2 regions of the Rhizobium sp. RU35A genome follow, and region 2 is predicted to be linked to the other one. Evidence: predicted binding sites of a transcription regulator. Region 2 holds the regulator's gene; the other holds the start of a gene.
What was found. Region 2 encodes LexA, which represses DNA repair genes until DNA is damaged. Its sites were predicted from a motif close to TGTTCNNNNTGTGTTCNG; they were not measured.
Positions count from the first base shown of each region.

Region 1: the regulator LexA is predicted to act here: its motif matches at 3,176-3,193, upstream of F3H95_RS08080 (putative DNA modification/repair radical SAM protein).

Region 1 covers NZ_FTMR01000002.1:727,474-735,317, forward strand. Annotated here, with positions in the region: gene F3H95_RS08060 (Lrp/AsnC family transcriptional regulator) at 127-594, shown strand; gene F3H95_RS08065 (glycosyltransferase family 25 protein) at 599-1,411, opposite strand; gene F3H95_RS08070 (glycosyltransferase family 4 protein) at 1,419-2,477, opposite strand; gene greA (transcription elongation factor GreA) at 2,492-2,968, opposite strand; gene F3H95_RS08080 (putative DNA modification/repair radical SAM protein) at 3,199-4,431, shown strand; gene F3H95_RS08085 (UdgX family uracil-DNA binding protein) at 4,431-5,882, shown strand; gene F3H95_RS08090 (DUF1842 domain-containing protein) at 6,094-6,546, shown strand; gene carB (carbamoyl-phosphate synthase large subunit) at 6,793-7,844, opposite strand, start outside.
Region 2 covers NZ_FTMR01000007.1:146,590-154,433, forward strand. Annotated here, with positions in the region: gene F3H95_RS16735 (helix-turn-helix domain-containing protein) at 1-224, opposite strand, end outside; gene F3H95_RS16740 (DNA-binding protein) at 226-441, opposite strand; gene F3H95_RS16745 (helix-turn-helix transcriptional regulator) at 502-1,098, shown strand; gene lexA (transcriptional repressor LexA) at 1,451-2,170, shown strand; gene F3H95_RS16755 (ComEC/Rec2 family competence protein) at 2,151-4,583, opposite strand; gene gltA (citrate synthase) at 5,034-6,323, shown strand; gene F3H95_RS16765 (DUF4440 domain-containing protein) at 6,473-6,856, shown strand; gene lpxB (lipid-A-disaccharide synthase) at 6,829-7,844, opposite strand, start outside.

The DNA.
Region 1 (7,844 bases), on a different contig from region 2:
TCGAAGGCATGGCAGACCAAGTTACGCACAATAATGGTGCGCTATGGCGACATAATCTTGCGCGCAATCCTTGCGTTCGGGATTCCTTTGGCTAATAGCATGGCAAAAACCGACATGAGGTTTCCCGTGCTCAGAGCTGAACTCGACGCCATCGACATCAAGATCCTGCGCGAACTGCAGCGGGATGGCCGCATGACGAACGTGGAACTGGCCGAGCGCGTCGGCATTTCCGCGCCGCCCTGCCTGCGCCGCGTGCGCAAGCTGGAAGAGGCGGGCGTGATCGAGGGCTATGCCGCGATCCTCAACGGCCCGAAGCTCGGCTTCGACCTCGTTGCTTTCTGCCTGGTCGGTCTCAAGCATCAGTCGGAAGCCAATCTCAAGGCCTTCGCGGCGCTCGCCCAGAGCTGGCCGATCGTGCGCGAGGCCTGGATGGTTTCCGGCGACAGCGATTTCCTGCTGCGCTGCACGGCCGAAAACCTGACCAGCTTCCAGGACTTCGTGATCGAGGTGCTGGCCGCCAACGAACATGTCGATACCGTGCGCACCATGCTGACCATCCGCCAGGTGAAGAAGCTGGGGCTGGTGGAGGTGTGAGGGTTCAGGCGTCCCCCGCAAAGGGCACGCGCAGCGTGGTCGATTTGCTCAGGGGATTGAGCGGCGAGCCGGCCCAGGCGAAGGCGAACTGCGTACCAAGCCGCCGCCCTTCGCGCAGAACCTTTTGCGGCAGGGGGAGCTTCCGCTTCTTCTTCTCGATCGCCCAGGCGCGCTCGATCTCTCCGCCGAGACCCAGTTGCTGGCGGCGGACGAACTGGTCCTGAATGCACAGCGCCGGGATCGTCTGGTAGATGGTCAGTTCCGCGAACAGGGGGGCGACGGGATCAAAAATCTCGTGGTCGACGGCCCGGTCGATCCGCCGCACCACTGCCAGCAGACGCCGGGCGGCTGCCGGCGTCACGATATAGCCGGCGGCGCCGAGATGGGCGCTGCGGAGCCTGGCGAGCTGGATGCCGGGCGCAATCGCCTGCTGCCGGCGCGACACGGCAATCTTGCGGCCGGTGGTTTCGAATTTCACGAGATCGGCATCGGCGGGCAGCCAGGCGAGGTTCGCGAGCAGGGTTTCCGCACCCTTGGCCAGATGGATATCATCCTCGAAGACGATGCCGGGAACGCCCTCCGCCGCGATCAGCGACCAGGCCTCCCGCTGGCTGAGCAGGATGCCGATTTCGCCGGGGGACAGGATCAGGCTGCCATCGGCATGCCGGCCGGACCATTCGGCCAGCGTCTCCTGCGGCAGAGCCCTTCCGTCCACGGCGGGGATCCGCCGGAAGGGCAGGCCGCGCGCCTCGAGCAGCACCTGCATGCGGGCCATGCGTTCGGTGGCGCGGTCGAGATTGATCACGTAGATGGTCACGATGGCCTCATCCGGCGTCCAGCAGGTCCGCATAGACCTCGCCGATCGCTTTCGCTTCGCGCTCGATGGAAAAATGGGCGCGCATATGGGCGAGGGCGTGCGCGCCGTGCTCGCGGCAGAGCGTCTGGTCTGCAAGATAGGGGGTTATGCCATCGACAAAGCTGTCGAGCGAACCGCGCTCCACCATCCGGCCCGTCTCTCCGTCGAGGATCAGTTCGGCAAAGGCCCCGACATCGGCGGCAATCACCGGCACGGCGCTTGCCATGGCTTCGAGCGGGGTCAGCCCAAAGCCTTCCCAGCGTTGTGGCGCGACGAACAGATCGAGCGCCCGGTACCAGTCGTTGATATTGGTGTGCTCGCCGACAAAGAGGATGCGATCGCCAAGGCCGGCGGTCTTCACCTTCGCTTTCAGTTCATCCTCGAAGGCAACATGCTTGGCGGTGGCGCGCCCTGCGACCACCGCCACCCAGTCCGGATGGTCGGGCAAAAGCCGGATCATCGAATCCACGAAGAGATCGGTGCCCTTCTGATGGCGCACGCGGCCGAAGCAGCCGACATGGCGGCGGGCCGGATGGAGGCCGAGCGCCTGTTTCGCGGCCGCCTTGTCCCCGGCGGGCGAAAAGCGCTCGAGATCGATGCCGTGCAGGATGACGGTGCTCTCCCGCTCCAGATAGGACGCGGTTTTCTGGCAGACGGCGATTACCCGGTCCATTTTCGAGATCAGCCATTTCGTCCAGCCGGTATGCCTGCGCTGCGAGGCCGAGGTGAAGACGAGCTTCAGCGGCATGCGCAGCACATCGCGCAGCAGAATGCCGGGCAGCATCTCGATATTGCGCCGCGCATGCCAGACCCGGTAACGGCGTCCGGCGGGCGAACGCCACAGGCGCCACAGGTCGGCGGCAGACATCGACGGCAGATGCGAGGGCAGGCCCGGCCCGAAGGTTACGACCTTCTGGCCGAGGCTGTTTTGAACTGGCACCAGCTGGATGACGGTGGAGGTCACGCCCGACAGTCTTCGCTTGAAGTGCGGGGCGATGACCTCGACCTGTGCGAGATCGCGTGTCACAGGATCAGGGGCTCTCAGCCCCAGCTGACGGACAGCACTTCGTAGGCCTTGGAGCCGCCGGGTGCGTTCACTTCAATGCTGTCGCCCACTTCCTTGCCGATCAGCGCGCGCGCAATCGGTGAGGAGATGGAGATGCGGCCTTCCTTCACATCGGCTTCCTGGTCGCCGACGATCTGGTAGACCTTCTCTTCTTCGGTATCTTCATCCACGAGCTTGACCCGGGCGCCGAACTTGATCTTGGAGCCGGACATCTTGGTAAGGTCGATCACTTCGGCGCGCGCCGTCAGGTCTTCCAGCTCGGTGATGCGGCCTTCGTTGTGGCTCTGCGCTTCCTTGGCGGCATGGTACTCGGCATTTTCCGAAAGGTCGCCATGGGCGCGGGCTTCGGCAATGGCCTCGATGATGCGGGGACGTTCCTCCTGCTGGCGCCAGCGCAGTTCTTCCTGCAGCTTGGCGAATCCGGACGGCGTCATCGGTACCTTATCAACCATTTCTCTTTTCCTCAGTCTCATGGCCGCAACCGGCGGCCACAAAAAGAAACAGGTCCCGGAGGGATGCCCCGGAACCCTGTGAAAACCTGAACTTCGCGAATCATAGCAGAATCGTGACGCGAATTTCCAGAAAATTCGAAATAGGGCGCCGCCCAGCACGAGCAAGGTGGTCTGTCGCCGGGGTAACCGCATCTTGACGGAGACGACCAGAACGTATAGTGAACAAGCTAATGAAGAAGTCGCTGAAAGAACGTCTCGCCATTCTCTCGGATGCCGCCAAATACGATGCCTCCTGCGCATCGAGCGGCACGACGAAACGCCATTCCGCGGGCTTGGGCGGGCTGGGCTCGACGGAAGGATCAGGCATCTGCCATGCCTATGCGCCGGACGGGCGCTGTATCTCTCTCTTGAAGATCCTGCTCACCAATTTCTGCATCTATGACTGTGCCTATTGCATCAACCGATCCTCCTCGAATGTGGAGCGGGCGCGCTTTACGCCGGAAGAGGTGATCTGGCTGACGCTGGAATTCTACCGGCGCAATTATATCGAGGGCCTGTTTCTCTCCTCCGGCATCATCCGTTCCTCCGACCACACGATGGAGGAAATGGTACGCATTGCGCGCGAGCTGCGCACCACCCATAACTTCCGCGGCTACATTCATCTGAAGACCATTCCGGAAGCCTCGGCCGCGCTGATCGAGGAGGCGGGGCTTTATGCGGACCGCCTGTCGATCAATATCGAGCTTCCGACCGACAGCGGCATCGGGCGGTTCGCGCCGGAAAAGAAGCCGGCAAACATCCGTCGCGCCATGGGCGAATTGCGGCTGAAGATCGAGGATGCGGCCGAGCCTACGCTGCGCACGAAGAGGCGCCGTCATTTCGTACCGGCCGGGCAGAGCACGCAGATGATCGTCGGTGCCGATGGGGCAAACGACGCCACCATTCTCGGCACCAGTGCAAGGCTTTACGGCAGCTATGGCCTGAAGCGCGTCTATTACTCCGCCTTCAGTCCCATTCCGGATGCGTCCGCCAAGCTGCCTCTGGTCAAGCCGCCGCTGATGCGCGAGCACCGACTCTATCAGGCGGACTGGCTCTACCGCTTCTATGGCTTCGAGATCGGCGAGATCACGGCGGTGACCGCAGATGGCAATCTCGATCTCGACCTCGACCCGAAGCTCGCCTGGGCGTTGGCGCATCGCGAGCGCTTTCCGGTGGACGTGAACCGGGCAGGCAAGGAGCTGTTGCTGCGCGTGCCGGGTTTCGGCACAAAGACGGTCAATGCCATCCTGTCCTCGCGCCGTTTCCGTCGCATCCGGCTGGAGGATCTCGGTCGGCTCGGCGTGTCGTTGCGCAAGGTGCAGCCCTTCATCGTGGCCGAAGGCTGGACGCCGAACCGGCTGCTGGAGCGCTCCGATCTGAGGGACCTGTTTGCGCCGAAACCGGAACAGCTGGCGCTATTCTGATGCAGACGATCTTCCTGAAAGGGCGCGGCGAATTTGAGGAATGGCGCGATGCCGCGCGCCTGCTGCTGTTCAATGACATCGAACCGGGCGCGGTGGCCTGGCGGATCGCCGGGGAGGGCGGTGCGCTTTCCGGTTTCGCAGAACGGCAGGCTCTCGCATTGCCGGCGGAGCGAAGGGCGGTCACGGTGCCGCCGGCCTTCGTGGACCTGGCGGAAACCGTGATCTGCCATTCTGAGCCGGGGCGGTTCGATCTGCTCTATCGGCTGCTGTGGCGCCTTCGCGGCGACCGCCATCTGTTGCAGGTCGTCTCCGATCCGGATGTGATGGCGGCGCGCAGGCTGGAAAAATCGGTGCGGCGCGACAGCCACAAGATGAAGGCCTTCGTCCGCTTCAAGGAGGTGGCCTCCAGCGATCCGACCGGCCGCCGCCGCTCCTTCCTGGCCTGGTTCGAGCCCGATCATTTCATCGTAGCGCGGATGGCGCCCTTCTTCCGCCGCCGCTTCTTCGACATGGACTGGGTGATCGCGACGCCGAAGGGATCGGCCGCCTGGGATGGCGAGCAACTGACGGTGAGCGATGCCCCGGCCGACAAACCCGAGATCCGCGACGATGCGGACGATCTGTGGCGCATCTATTATGCCAACATCTTCAATCCGGCACGGCTGAAGGTGAAGGCGATGACCGCGGAAATGCCGCGGAAATACTGGAAGAACCTGCCGGAGGCCGAGCTTATTCCTGAACTCATCGCCAATGCAGAGGCGAAGGTGCGGGAAATGGCGGAAAGGGCCACCTCGCAGCCGCCGGCCTTCCATGCGCGCCTGCAGGCGCGGCAGGCGGAACGCGGGGCGGACGACATTGTGCCGGCGGGCTCATGGGAAGCGGTGCGCGAGGCGGCACGCGCCTGCACCCGCTGCCCCCTTCATTGCCACGCCACGCAGACCGTGTTCGGCGAGGGACCGAAGGATGCGCGCGTGATGGTGGTCGGCGAACAGCCCGGTGACCAAGAGGATCTTTCCGGACATCCCTTCGTCGGCCCGGCCGGCAGACTGTTCGATGCGGTTCTTTCCGAGATCGGCGTGAAGCGCGCCGCGCTTTACGTCACCAATGCGGTCAAGCACTTCAAGTACGAACCGCGCGGCAAGCGGCGCATCCACCAGAAGCCGAACGAAGCGGAGATTGCCCAATGCCGCTGGTGGCTGAAACAGGAGGTGGATCTGATCCGCCCCCGGTTGATCGTTGCCCTCGGCGCGACCGCCTATTTCTCGTTGACCGGAGAGCGGCGCCGTCTGTCAGACGTACGCGGCCAGATGCTCGGCATGACGGAGGGGCGCCGGCTGCTGGTCACGGTGCATCCGTCTTATCTGCTGCGCCTTCCCGATCCTCAGGCACGGCAGGCGGAAGATGCGCGGTTCCGTGAAGACCTTCTGCATGTGCTTGGTGCCGCGTCATGATTTTTTCGTAAACTCCACAGCGATAACGCAATCCTCCCGCTGTATTGATGTCCATTTGACTTGCCGCACGCAGAATTCCCTGAATTCTTAAGGTTGTATAATTTCGCAATACGCGCATAATTATTGCGCCCGGAGGTTGATTTAGAGGAGATCAATGTTCGGGAATTTACGTCACAGAAAATCGTACGCCATAGAAAAGGGAGGAAATTTCATGGCCATCGAAGGTGTTCAGAAAATGGGTCTGTTCCTGTTGCCGCTGCGCTCGGAGGGTGCGCCGGGGGCTCCGGTCAACACGCTCAGCCTGACGGTTTACACGCCGAAGAGCATCGTCACCGGGCATTCGGAAGTGACGCAGGCCGTCAATCCGCCGCTCGGCATCTCCTCGCATGTCACCGGTACCCTGATTTATGAAACCGTCATGGGGCCTGGCTCCAAGGTCCGCATCGACCTGACGGGCTGGCCGGAAATCTTCTGGCCTTCCAATGCCGGTGTCGGTCCGGTCATTCCGGAAAACTACTCGTCGATCATCCTTCTCGAACCGGATTTCTCGGGTGGCGAGATCATCTTCCAGTATCGGACCGCGCTGACCGGCGAATGGCATCAGGTGCGCCAGAAGGTCGTCCGCACCGCTGCCGGCCATGAAACGGTGAGCAAGGCCGCCTGACGTATGCTGAGTGCGTCGGGGCGATCGGGCGCGCGCGCAGACACGATGGTTCCGGCATATCCCGACCGTTCTTGATGCCGCTTCGTGCCGTTGAAGACGGCCCAGGCGGCTGACGGCGGCCGACGCGGGCCGGTGTGTCGGACACATCCCTGAAACGCGGAAGGGCGGCCTTGAGCCGCCCTTCGTCGTCTTTAATCTCTCCGGCTTCCCACGGGCAACTACCTGCGGCCGGACGGGCAAGCCCGATCAGAAATAGCTCTGCAGCGGGCGTACTTCCAGCTGGCCCTTGCGCAGGGCCTGGATCGCTTCCGCGGCCGCCATGGCGCCGGCCATGGTGGTGTAATAGGGCACCTTCTGCATCAGGGTTGCGCGACGCAGCGATTTGGAATCCGAAATCGCCTTGTTGCTGTCGGTGGTGTTGAAGACCAGCTGGACCTGGCGGTTGCGGATGGCATCCTCGATATGCGGGCGGCCTTCCAGAACCTTGTTGATCTTGGTGGCCTCGATGCCCTTTTCGCCGAGGAAGCGGGCCGTGCCGCCGGTGGCGAGCACGCGGAAGCCGTTTTCGACCAGAAGCTTGATGGCCGGCAATACGCGCTCCTTGTCCTCGTCACGCACGGAGACGAAGACGGTACCTTCGCGCGGCAGTTCGACGCCGGCGCCGAGCTGGCTCTTGGCGAAGGCCAGCGCGAAACTGGTGTCAAGGCCGATGACTTCGCCGGTCGAACGCATTTCAGGACCCAGCAGCGTATCGACGCCGGGGAAGCGCGCAAACGGGAAGACGGCTTCCTTGACGGCGATGTGCTTCAGATTGCGCGGATCAGGCTTTTCGCCATAGGCGGCAATCGCCGCGTCGAGCTTTTCACCAGCCATGATGCGGGCAGCGATCTTGGCAATCGGCGCGCCGATGGTCTTGGCCACGAAGGGCACCGTGCGCGAGGCGCGCGGGTTGACTTCGAGAACGTAGATCACGCCATCCTTGATGGCATATTGCACGTTCATCAGGCCGCCGACATGGAGCGCCTTGGCAAGCGCCGTCGTCTGGCGTTCCAGCTCGTCGACGATCTCCTTCGAAAGCGAACGCACCGGCAGCGAGCAGGCCGAGTCGCCCGAATGGATGCCGGCTTCCTCGATGTGCTCCATGATGCCGGAGACGAAGACGGTTTCCCCGTCGCACAGGGCATCGACATCCACCTCGACGGCATTGGTCAGGTAGCTGTCGAACAGCAGCGGATTCTTGCCGAGCAGGGTGTTGATCTGGCCGGTCTTGTCGTTCGGATAACGCTGCTTGATGTCTT
Region 2 (7,844 bases):
TGAAAGGCCTTCAAACGCTCCTGGAGATGCGGCGGAAGGCTGGAAACCTTGACCTGATATTGAATGCCGGATCGACCGCCGCGACCGTGGAAGGTTCGGACTTCAAGGGGGTGGCCATGCCAGGACATGCTTCGCCCGACCATTATCCTGTGGCAGCCACGACGAGCGTTTCGCTGATCGACGCCATACAAGCTCGCCAAGATTTGGCTGTCGATCCACTCCATCTTAAGCGGCCTTCAAGCCCGGAATGGTCGAAGGACTCTCTTCCTTCAGACCCAAGTCAACAGCGATGCGGTGACTGACACCACGCTTCCCACCCAGAGAACCGTTCAAAACCGCATAGACTGTGCGGGGATTGTAGCCTCTCCGCTCTGCCCATTCCCTGATGCTGATGCCTGCACATTCAAACTGTCGTTTGACATCTTCCCGGTTACTGATCATAGCAATCTCCTAGATGTTTCGCTGTCGAAGCACTCCATCAATATGTTTCAAAGGTGTCACATGTCAACACGAAAAAGTTTCGATAACGAAGCATCCAAGGCAATTGGGAAGCGGATTAGAGAAATTCGTGGTGACAAAACTCAAGCGGAGTTCGCCAACCTCGTCGGTGTGGATCGTGCAACATTATCGAACTACGAGAGCGGACGCAGACAACCCAATAGTGAAATTATCAAGAAGATAGCAGGAATAGGAAACGTAACTGTTGCCGCCTTGATTTTTGGCGAATACAAAACCCCATTTGAAGAATATCAAATGTCTATCAACCGAAGCATTGCTCAAGCTTCTGCGGAAAATCCGGGGTTCATACCAAAATGGTACATATCTCAGGACGAGATAGACGTAATTTTCTCGCTGAGGCGGATGTATGACGATGATGCGCGGCTAAGCATCATTCAAGAGATCGTCAACAAAGCCGAGGAATCCATAGATCATGACCGCGAACTAGATCAGGGTAAGGTTCCCCCCTATGGAGAAGCCGCTGTTGAGCGGTTGCGAGCGATACTCCAAACAGGGCGTTTCAACGAGGGATACGACCCGGAAGTTCAGTATTGGGCAACCCTCTGGGAAGAGGTGAAAAGCCCGCACAAAAAGGATTAGATTGATCACTATCCGCAAAGGTATCCGCAATCTTTTCGATCTGCGGACAAAAACATGGACGCTATCCCCAATAATGCAAGCCAACTCAGTTACTTAACCATTATGCCGGAACGGCGCAAAACGCTTCCACCGATTGGCGCATTGCGCACCCCCATTTTCCAACGAAAAATCTTTATAAATCAAGCGCGCAGGCCCGTTTTCATTCCAGAATAATTATGCGCGCCATTCCCGATTAATTATCGCGCCTCCATCAGCCGGTCACCCCAAAAACACCCGGCTTTTGGGGGCTTGCAGAACACATAAGGAACAGATAGGGTCTGTTCTGTATTTGTTTCGGGCTCGGGGTTGCCATATGCTGACACGCAAACAACAGGAACTGCTTCTGTTCATTCATGAACGCATGAAGGAGTCCGGTGTGCCGCCCTCCTTCGACGAAATGAAGGATGCGCTTGATCTGGCGTCGAAGTCCGGCATCCACCGGTTGATCACAGCCCTGGAGGAGCGCGGTTTCATTCGCCGCCTGCCAAACCGTGCCCGCGCGCTGGAAGTAATCAAGCTGCCGGAATCCTATGTGCCGCCGGCCCAGCCCCGTCGCGGCTTCTCACCCAGTGTTATCGAAGGCAGTCTCGGCAAGACGCCGCCCGCCAAGTCCGCCGCATCAGCGGCACCTGCGGAAGAATATACGGGAACGGCAACTGTTCCTGTCATGGGACGCATTGCTGCCGGCGTGCCCATCTCGGCCATCCAGAACAATACGCATTCGATTGCGGTACCGATAGAGATGCTGGGAACCGGCGAGCATTACGCACTCGAAGTGAAGGGCGATTCGATGATCGAGGCCGGCATTCTCGACGGCGATACGGTCATCATCCGCAATGGCAGCACAGCCACGCCCGGCGATATCGTGGTGGCGCTGGTGGATGACGAGGAGGCAACCCTGAAGCGGTTCCGCCGCAAGGGGGCCTCGATCGCACTGGAAGCGGCCAATCCGGCCTATGAGACCCGGATCTTCGGACCGGACCGGGTGAAGATACAAGGCAGATTGGTCGGCCTTATCCGCCGCTATCACTGACCAGCCGGCGCACCGGTTCCGGCACATCTGTCTCGAAGCTGCGGCGTCGCCAGTCATAGCTGCGATGAACGCTCCAGGGGCGCTCATGTGACATGATGGCAGCTTCCGCGCGCCAGTCTTCGACTCGTCGGCTGTCGCGAAAACGAACGATCAGGGATCCGGTGCGGCGCAAGGTCTGGGCGCTCAGCAGGAGAGCGCCGGAACGGCACTCATCGAAGCGGGCCTGTGGCGCAATGACGAGATCTGCGCGGTCGCAAGCGGTTCCGGTGAGACGATTGTCCTCAACGGTTATGAGTGTCGCCCCCTGCGAGGTGATCGCAAGACAGCCGGACGAGGGAAGACATACAAAGCGTCCCGGCTGTTTTTCGGCGTCTCTGCGCAGGGTCTGCAGGATGGTTTCCGCCTCGCCGGCCTTCAGCGGCACTTTGGCAGCGGCTCGCTGAGACTGTCTGTCGGTCGTCGTCGTGACAGTTGACGCCGGCTCCCGTTCTGTTTGCTCGATTCTCTTATTCTGTGCAGAACCCCTCTGGATTCCAGGGGCTGCCTTTCGGTTGGCCGCAGCGTCAGGCGGCGGCGACAACAGGCGCGGTGCGCTGGTCTGTTCGATGCGCAACGCATCCTGCCATTGCCGGTATAGAAAATCCGAAGGTCGGCGCCGGTTGGTCGCCGCGGCCTGCCCGTCCAGAAGGGCAACGAGGATCCCATCCTCCGAGACGAGCAGATCCGGCGAACTCGCACGCTCCGGAATGATCGTCATGGCGACAGCGGCCAGGATCAGCGGCAGACCAAGCAGACGCAGGCGCGTCCGAAGCAGCGTGAGCAGCAGGAAGCCGGCCGAGGCCAGCGGCAGGAAGCCAGCTGGCGGTCGCCCCGTCGCCACCTCGCCTCCCCAGCCTGCGACCGTTTCGGCAATCGCGATCACGCCCTGCAGCGCCCATCCCATCAGTGTCAGGAAAGGGACATCAAGCCCCAGGGGCATCAGCAGCATGCCGACCAATCCGGCCGGCATCACGACAATCGAAATCAGCGGCATGGCTGCCAGATTCCCCGCAAGACCATAGGCGGCCAGCCGGTGAAAATGAGCAAGCGAGAAGATTGTCGTCGACAGCATGCCGATCAGCGAAGTGGCCAGCACGCCCGCCGCGAAGCCGAACAACGGCAGGACGAGTCGCCCGAGGAATGAGTGCGCGCCCGCAAGCAGCCCGCGATCCTCCCAAGCTCCACCGCGCATCCAGACCTCATAGCCGGCCACGAGGGCAACAGTTGCCGCAAACGACATCTGAAAGCTTGCGCCCAGCACGGCGGATGGCGTCAGGACCAGAATCAGCACGGCTGCGAGGGCCACATTGTGCAGGCTGATCGAGGGCCGGTCGAACAGAACCGAGGCCAGCATGATGACCATCATCACGTAGGCACGTTCGGCCGAGACACCGAAACCGGAAATCAGGTAATAGGCCGTGACCAGTAGAAGCGCACCCAGGGCGGCAATCTTCTTGATCGGCACACGCTCGGCAAAGCCAGGGATGAGGCTGAGGGCTCCCCGCAGACCAACGAAGGAAATGCCGGCCGCCAGCGCCATGTTGAGCCCGGAGATCGCCACGATATGGGCAAGGCCGGCAAGGCGCAGCGCCTCCACGGTGGCTGGCGAAATCGCCCGCCGCTCATCCGTCACAATCGCGGCTGCAAAGGCACCGGCATCGCCCCCGACCACATCACGGATGCGCTGGCCGATGCTGGCACGCAGATCGAAGAGTGCGCCGTGCAACCCGGCCAGAAAGCCGCCTGGCGGTTCCGCCACGCCCAGGATGAGCGGACGCCCGTAGAAGAAGCCGACCGCACCGGTTCCTTCGAAATAGGCGGTGAAGCCGAAATCCAGCAGGCCCGGAAGCGCGGGCCCGGAGGGGGGAGACAGGCGCACACGCCCCTCGATCCGCGTGCCCGATGCCAGGGGTTCATGCGGCGCGCGCCACAGGAGCGCCACCCGCTCGGGGGGCCGGGAGAGTACCGGCTCGAAAGTTCTGAGAACATGCACCGTATAGCGCCAGCGGCCGCCCGCCACAGCCTCACGCCGCTCCACCACCCCCTCCAACCGCGTCACGACGGCTTGATCGAGAATAACGGTGGCATTCCGCAGACTTTCCAGATGGGCAAGCCCGAAGCCCGACAGGACGAGCCCCGCGACCAGCAGGCATGTTCTCCCGGCCCCCTGCCCGCGCCGTCCGGTCCAGATTGCAAGCGCGACCAGCACCGGGCCCATGGCAGACAGCCAGGCCGGTGGCGCGGCAGTGGCCGAAAACCAGAGAATGACCCCCAGCCCCAAAAACACGGGCAGAAGCAGAAAGCCGCGTCCATGGGCAAGCTCCTCCGCCAGCATGGTCTGCCACCACCGTGTCGGATCGGACCGATCACGCAATATTGACGGGGTGTCCGCCGAGATGTCCCAGGTCAGCGGAGCACGCGCCGTTCCCTCCCCCAGAAGGGCCGGAACAGGCAGAAAGGAAGGCTGGCGGAAGGCTTCCGCCTCTCGTCTCGATTCGCTCGCCGGGGTTTCCGCCTGCCTCACGCACCCTCCGCAGAATGGCGCCCGCCCTTAACAGAAATACAACCTGAACCTGTTTAGCTGCGGCGGTCAATTGCCGCTTTCTGCGGCAGAACAGGGCCAGCCTCAATTGGATCGATTGAAACGCAGAGAACCCGCCAAAGCGCTTCGCGGGAACCCGAAAACCCGGGTGAAGTTACGGATTTCGCGGTGCACAATTACCCGCGGCAAGTGCTTGGCAGCACGCGTTAGATCATATAGCTACTTTCAGAGGCTTCACTCATCTGGCGCTTTCAGCGCCTTTCCGCCCATCGGAGGATCAGTATGACGGACACAAGCGCACATCTTGGATTGGGAGAGAAGAAGGTTGACCTTCCGGTCAAGAAGGGCACGATCGGGCCTGACGTGATCGACATCGGCGCGCTCTACAAGCAGACCGGCGCCTTCACCTATGACCCCGGTTTCACCTCGACCGCGGCCTGCGAATCCAAGATCACCTTCATCGACGGCGACGAGGGCGTCCTCCTGCATCGCGGCTATCCGATCGAACAGCTGGCGGAGCATGGCGACTTCCTGGAAACCTGCTACCTGCTGCTCTACGGCGAACTGCCGACGGCTGCGCAGAAGAAGGACTTCGACTACCGCGTAACGCACCACACCATGGTGCATGAGCAGATGAGCCGCTTCTTCACCGGCTTCCGCCGCGATGCCCATCCGATGGCCGTCATGGTTGGCACGGTCGGCGCGCTCTCCGCCTTCTATCACGATTCCACCGACATCACCGATCCGCACCAGCGCATGGTCGCTTCGCTGCGCATGATCGCCAAGATGCCGACGATCGCCGCCATGGCCTACAAATACCATATCGGCCAGCCCTTCGTTTACCCGAAGAACGACCTCGACTATGCGTCGAACTTCCTGCGCATGTGCTTTGCCGTTCCCTGCGAGGAATATCAGGTCAATCCGGTTCTGGCGCGCGCCATGGACCGCATCTTCATCCTGCACGCAGATCACGAGCAGAACGCCTCCACCTCGACCGTTCGCCTTGCCGGCTCCTCGGGCGCCAACCCGTTCGCCTGCATCGCGGCTGGCATTGCCTGCCTCTGGGGCCCGGCACATGGCGGCGCCAACGAAGCGGCACTCAACATGCTGATGGAAATCGGCACGCCGGACCGCATTCCGGAATACATTGCCCGCGCCAAGGACAAGAATGACCCGTTCCGCCTGATGGGCTTCGGTCACCGCGTCTACAAGAACTATGATCCGCGCGCCAAGATCATGCAGAAGACCACGCATGAGGTTCTGGGCGAACTCGGCCACAAGGACGATCCGCTGCTGCAGGTCGCCATGGAGCTGGAAAAGATTGCGCTGACGGACGACTACTTCATCGAAAAGAAGCTCTATCCGAATATCGACTTCTATTCCGGCATCACGCTGAAGGCGATGGGCTTCCCCACCACCATGTTCACCGTGCTGTTCGCGCTTGCCCGCACCGTCGGCTGGATCGCGCAGTGGGCCGAAATGATCGAAGATCCGCAGCAGCGCATCGGCCGCCCGCGCCAGCTCTACACCGGTGCTGCCCAGCGCGACTACGTACCGGTCTCCAAGCGCTAAGCCGGCTCACAGACAGTAACAACACGGCCCGCGACCATCATCGCGGGCTTTTTTTATACCCTGCTTCTGCGACAGTGAATGCGGTTGCGATCGCGCGACGACCCTTGACTGGGACGAACGGGACGCTGCCACAACGGGAAGAGCTGCCCATGAACCGGCAAACGGCCGAGACAATCATTGCACTGGAACAGTGCCTGCACCAACCCGCCATCCGCACTGCACAAGATCGGGTGACCCATCTTCTGGCGGAGGATTTCATCGAGTTCGGAAGCTCCGGGCGTATCTTCGACCGGCAGACGACGGTCGCGGCCCTTGCAGCGGAAACACCATCCGCCCCTGATGAACGCCTCGAGACGTTGGACTATGTCGTGAAGGAGCTGGCGGGCGAGGTCGTGCTCATCACCTATCGTGCCCGCCGCACGGGATCATGGACGGGCAGCATTCGCGAAACGCTGCGCAGTTCCATATGGGCCTTCAGAGACGGCCGCTGGCAGATGATCTTTCATCAGGGAACTGTCGTGCCATCCGCGTGAGCACGGCGGTCAAGCAGCGCAAGGACCAGTCCTGCCCCGGCTTCGCCGGGTGCAACCGCCGTTGCCAGCCGCTGCCAGACAGTATTGAAGCCCTGCAGCATGGCGTGACGCTGTGGCGTATCCGCACACAGGCATTCCGCCCAACGCGCGAGATAGCCGGGCCGGACGAGATCGTTGATATGTTCGGGCAGGACCGGCTGGTCGGCAATCAGGTTCGGCAGCGAGGCGGACCAGATCCTGATGCGTGACAGCATGAACTTCATCAGCCAGTCAACCTTGTAGATGGAGACGGTCGGCACGCCGCAGAGCGCCAGTTCCAGGGTCACCGTGCCGGAAGCTGCGATCGCCATGTCGCCGTCTGCAAAGGCACGCCACTTGCTCTCGGCGCCCACCGTGATCTCGGGCCTGACGATCCAGTCGGCGGTCAGGCTGCGCACCAACGCTTCCTGCCGCGGCACGGTGGGCAACAGAAACCGCACGCGGCCATCATTGCGCTCGGACAGCAGTCGCACCGTTTCCTCAAGGGCCGGCATCAGGATTTTGATCTCTGTGGACCGCGATCCCGGCAGGATGATGATCGTCTTGATACCTTCGTCCCCGGGAAGTCCGCGCCCGGCACGCGCTGCGCGGACCCTGAGGACATCTGGGTCCGCCGTCAGACGGTGACCGATGAAGTCCGTCTTCGGGCCGCCGAGTCGCTGCATAGCCTCCGGTTCGAACGGCAGAACAGCCAGCACCTGATCGACATAGGCGAGCATCTCGGTTGCCCGGTGCTCCTTCCAGGCCCAGACGCTCGGGCACACATAATCAACGACAGGCAGGTCCGGCAGCGCCTTGCGTACGCGCCGGGCGACACGATGGGTGAAATCCGGGCTGTCGATGATGATCAGCACATCGGGCCGTGCCGCAATGATCGCATCTGCCGTCTGACGGATGCGCCGCATCAACTGCGGCAGGCGCTTCAGCACCTGGGTCAGGCCCATGATGG